2 regions of the Priestia sp. VA7 genome follow, and region 2 is predicted to be linked to the other one. Evidence: riboswitches for the same ligand, from Rfam matches in the RefSeq annotation. Region 2 holds a riboswitch; the other holds the start of a gene.
What was found. Region 2 has a riboswitch for S-adenosylmethionine ahead of mtnW (2,3-diketo-5-methylthiopentyl-1-phosphate enolase). Riboswitches for the same ligand answer to the same signal wherever they lie in the genome.
Positions count from the first base shown of each region.

Region 1: linked by a shared signal. The riboswitch ahead of AC0C45_RS10570 (trans-sulfuration enzyme family protein) and the one ahead of mtnW (2,3-diketo-5-methylthiopentyl-1-phosphate enolase) in region 2 are both predicted to bind S-adenosylmethionine.

Region 1 is NZ_JBVQPN010000002.1:795,330-797,732, reverse strand. Features, by position in the region: gene AC0C45_RS10570 (trans-sulfuration enzyme family protein) at 1-1,044, opposite strand, end outside; SAM riboswitch class I at 1,116-1,233, opposite strand; gene AC0C45_RS10565 (hypothetical protein) at 1,400-2,062, opposite strand; gene AC0C45_RS10560 (spore coat protein) at 2,127-2,403, opposite strand, start outside.
Region 2 is NZ_JBVQPN010000002.1:640,150-642,552, reverse strand. Features, by position in the region: gene AC0C45_RS09760 (2-hydroxy-3-keto-5-methylthiopentenyl-1-phosphate phosphatase) at 1-253, opposite strand, end outside; gene mtnW (2,3-diketo-5-methylthiopentyl-1-phosphate enolase) at 250-1,494, opposite strand; SAM riboswitch class I at 1,575-1,681, opposite strand; gene AC0C45_RS09750 (pyridoxal phosphate-dependent aminotransferase) at 1,812-2,403, opposite strand, start outside.

The DNA of each region.
Region 1 (2,403 bases), 160 kb from region 2:
ACGATTTCGAATTTCTTCCGGAATATCAGCATGTGTTTGACGAGCTGGGAATGTCATTAAACTTTCCACGCCCCCTAAGCTTTCTGCAAATGTAATAACTTTGACATTTTCTAAAAGTACTGAAACGATGTCAGGGTGTGAGACAGCAAAAGAAATCATGCCTCCAAATCCAGTTGCTTGTTTCTTCATGATTTCATAGCCTGGATGTGTTTCAAGACCAGGGTAATACACTTTTTCCACGAGATCATGAGCAGTAAGCCAATTTGCAATTTTCAGTGCATTTTCATTATGCTTTTCCATACGAAGCGCTAGCGTTTTAACACCGCGTAATAACAGCCAGCTATCCTGTGGACCTAAGATTGCCCCAGCTGCATTTTGATAAAAACGAATTTTCTCTCCTAAGCTACTACATCGAGCCACTACAAGACCAGCAACTACATCATTATGACCCCCAATGTATTTGCTTGCACTATGTATCACAATATCTGCTCCAAGCTCTAAAGGACGCTGATAATAAGGGGACATGAAGGTATTGTCAACGATAGTAAGCAAATCATGCTGTTTAGCTAACGCAATTGCTTCTGGCAAATCAGTCACGTGCATCATTGGATTCGTAGGTGTTTCAATAAATAAAGCTTTCGTATTGGGACGAAGCGCATCTTTTACTTGTTCGAGATGGGCTGTGTTGACGTACGAAACAGTAATTCCTTGCTCTGAAAAAATTTCATTTAGTACTCGGTACGTTCCTCCGTATAAATCCTCTGATACAATTAAATGATCTCCGTTTTTAAATAGTGCTAAAACTGCCATTACACCCGCCATTCCTGAAGCGAATGCTACTCCTACTTCTCCCTTTTCCAAAGCAGCAATTGCTTCTTCCAATGCTGTACGAGTAGGATTTGCCGTACGTGCATAGTCAAATCCTGTACTTTGCCCTAAAGCAGGATGAGCAAATGTTGATGCTTGGTAAATGGGTGTTGTAATAGAACCTGTTGAAGGGTCACGGCCTACTCCTGAACGAACTAATAAAGTTTCAATTTCCATCTATTTCTCTCCTTAACTCAAAATAAAAAACACTCTTCACAGATGGAAGAGTGTTCGTTTATACACGATTTCTCTCATCTGTTAGAACAATACTGATGTTCCACAGGAATTAGCACCGTTCAAATGAATGTTTCATTTGATGGTTGCCGGGCATCGCAGGGCCAGTCCCTCCGCCACTCTGGATAAGAGTTCTATATAATTGTTGGTGATTAACGTTTGTTGTTAATAACTTTAATAGAGATTTTCTGTATTGTCAACATAATTTTCTAAAAAATTTAAATCGTCTCATTTGTTTATTCAATATACTTGTCCTGATAAGCACATAAAAAAAGAGACGAAAGCGAGGTCTCTTTTTCTAAGGCAAGTGTACAGATTTTACGTGAGCTAACTTCCAATACATACTTTCTCCATTTGCCGTAATTAGTTCAACAATATTATTAGAAACTTCTTTAAGTACGCCAATTTTTTCTGATTGATCCCCTAAATCTAATACGACCAGTTGATTTTCATATTTTTTAAGCTGCTCTTCAAAGTTTCTGACAAAAGGTGCAGAGGCAGGTCTTACTGGGAGCTCTTTGTCACTTAAAGAATAAGGGGTTAACTCATTACTGTAAGGGGTAAGCCATTTCAAATGATGCAGAGAAACAAAGACATTTTTATACACTGGAGAATAAAACACAAGATAATCATTCAGCACGCTTGTAATATAGCCATGCAATGATTTTCCTCCTGTTACATAAATTTCAATAAATTTCCCTTTTGCCTGCTGTAAAATATTACGATAAGAAATCCGCTGACTTTCTTCTATTAAGTTCTCTTCTATTTCACGTAAAACCGTATAGTCTTCTTCTGATACTTCCCGCAAACGATGCATGTGTAAAAGAGGAATATACAAATAATCATGTCCATTATACAAAATCATGACATCTAATCCTAGGTCAACAAGTCTGCCAACAAACTTAGTATTTCCTGAAATATCTACTTCTACAATTTTATTAATATAGCGATTGATACTCATTCTCCTCCCCCTTTCCTATATGACAGAAAAGGTGCTTTATAAGCACCTTTTTTGTTCTTATTCATTATGCTTTCCAGCGATAATTTTTTGTTTGGATGACTTGCTCTCTTGACGCTGATGAGTGTGAATCTGTGCGGCGGCTTTTTCTTGACGAATATGAACCTGTGCGGCGGCTTCTTCCTGTACGACCTTCTGGAGTGCCTTCTGCTGATCCTCCGTCTTCAGTATTTGTATTTTCCTCTTTCTGCTCATCATCTTGATTATTATTTTGTTTAAAAGATCCCTTTGCTCCTACACAAATGGTTTTAACATGTCTTGGTTGTAAGCGTAATACTTGATTG
Region 2 (2,403 bases):
AGGCAATAAAATCATCAAATCCATCTCGAATAGCAGACGTCTCTAAAATATAAGAAATAATATCTTCTTTTAATTCCACGGGGAGCAAGGCAAACATTTGCCCAACTCCTTCTTGAATGGAGACGCGCTGTGCCAACACGTCGTCTTTAATACTTTCCCACTCCGGAGGAGCAAATTGTTTCATAATAGCAATAATGTTATCGCTATTTGTAATTGTTCCATCAAAGTCACAAAAGATTTTTAACGATGTCATGCTTTCACCTCTACTGTTCCCCATAGTTGCAAAGCTTTTTGCAACTCTTTTGATTCTTCAGCTTTTTCGGCTAGTGTTTGATGAGAGAGTACTGCATCTATCGCCGCACGGAATGCTTTTCCTCCTCCGATAGCTCCGTCTGGATGACCGTGAACTCCGCCTCCTGCATTAATAATGCTGTCGATTCCAAAGTCCTTCACAAGCTGCGGTACCATTCCAGGATGAATTCCTGCTGAAGGAACCGGGAAAGACTGCTTATATTTGTATACAGGACGCGTTAATTCGTAGGTAATGCCTGTCGTATCTTCAAGAGAAAGCGCTACGCTTCCGTATGGTGATGGAAACAGTGAGAAATCTGCTCCGACTAAACGCAATAGCTTTCCAAGCAGCAATGAATTTGAAAAACCGTAAAACTCTGACGGCGTAAGCGCTCCGCTAACAGCTGGGTGCGCCATAATCGGCAATTCAATTTCATCATCTTCTCGAAGTGCCTGCAGTACGTCTAACCCGTAAGCAAATACGTTGAATAAAAGAGCATCGGCTCCTAGCTCAGCTGCTTTTCTCGCTTTTTCTTTTAACTCAAACGTTCGTCCCGTTAAATTAACAGCATACAGCGTGCGGTGTCCCGTTTTTTCGTATACTTCATTCAGTACTTTTTTTCCTTCTGTAACGCGAGCTTCAAAAGGTGTTCGTTCACTATCAAACAAAATCTCGTCGTCTTTAACCAAATCCACTCCGCCAAGCGCTTGCTCACGCAGCTGAGTTGTTAAGTACGTCATATCTCTTCCAATCACGCCTTTAAAAATACTCATCACAAGCGGACGGTCATAAACGCCTAGTTTCTCTCGGATACCTTCTATTCCAAAGCGCGGTCCTGGGAATTCAGCTAATAATTCATCAGGAAAATCCAAGTCTAATAATTTCACTTTTCCATCAAGTGATAGTTTTCCGAAAACCGTAACTAAAATAGCCGGTAAATCTCTTGAAAAGTTGGCAGTTGGATAAGCAATTTTGACAATAGCCTGCTTAATTTCTCCGCCTAAATATCCATTTACACGTTCGCAATCTTGAAGCTCAGTTACGGACACGACGCGCCCTTTATGCTTTTGAAGCTGCTGCTGATCTAAAAGCGGCAGATTTGTCCATGAGCCGACGGTTAGTCCTAAAGCGATTCCTTCCGCTTTTTTATGAAAATTTCCTTTATTATCATGTAGTAAGTAGCTTGCAACGATTTCGCTCATTATGCTAAAAACTCCCTTGCTGTTTAATATCGTTAATAAAAAAAACCTCTTCTGTGATTAAGAAGAGGCTTTCGTTGCTCTTCTTATCTCTCAGCTGCGGCTGCAAGAATTAGCACCGTGCTTAACATGCGTTAAGTCGGTTGCCGGGCTTCATCGGGCTAGTCCCTCCACCTACTCTTAATAAGAAAGTTGCTATTTATTTAAATTGAATTCGTAGATTATATACTAAATAAAAAATACCGCTAGGATTTATCGGTTATTAATCTCGTTAACTTCTTACATATTAAGCCAACTCAAAAAGGATTGTCAATGCGTTTTTAAAATAAATTTAATTTTTTTATTCGAGATACAGCTTCTCTCATGCGCTCTTCATCCGTCAGCAGTCCTACGCGCACATAGCCTTCACCATATGTTCCAAAGCCTACACCAGGAGCAACCACAACGTGGGCTTTTTCAAGGAGTAAATCTGAAAACTGTTCGGAAGTATATCCTTCAGGAACTTTTAGCCATGCAAAAAAGGAGCCTGCTGGAGATGTAACATCCCAACCAATTTCTCGAAGCCCTTGAATAAAGGTATTGCGTCTAGATTCATAGCGCTTAACTAAATCATTCACACATTGTTGAGATTCCAACAGAGCTGCGGCTGCTGCCTCTTGAACGGCCCCAAAGAGACTGACATACATATGATCTTGAAGAAGATTAATAGCTTCTACTACACTTTCATTTCCTACAGCAAATCCAACTCGCCATCCCGCCATGTTATACGTTTTAGAAAGAGTATAAATTTCAATTCCCGTCTCTTTTGCACCAGGCGTCTGTAAAAAACTGATTGGCTTTTTACCATCAAACCCAATTGCTCCGTAAGCAAAGTCGTGTACCACACAAATATCGTGCTTGGCAGCAAACGCC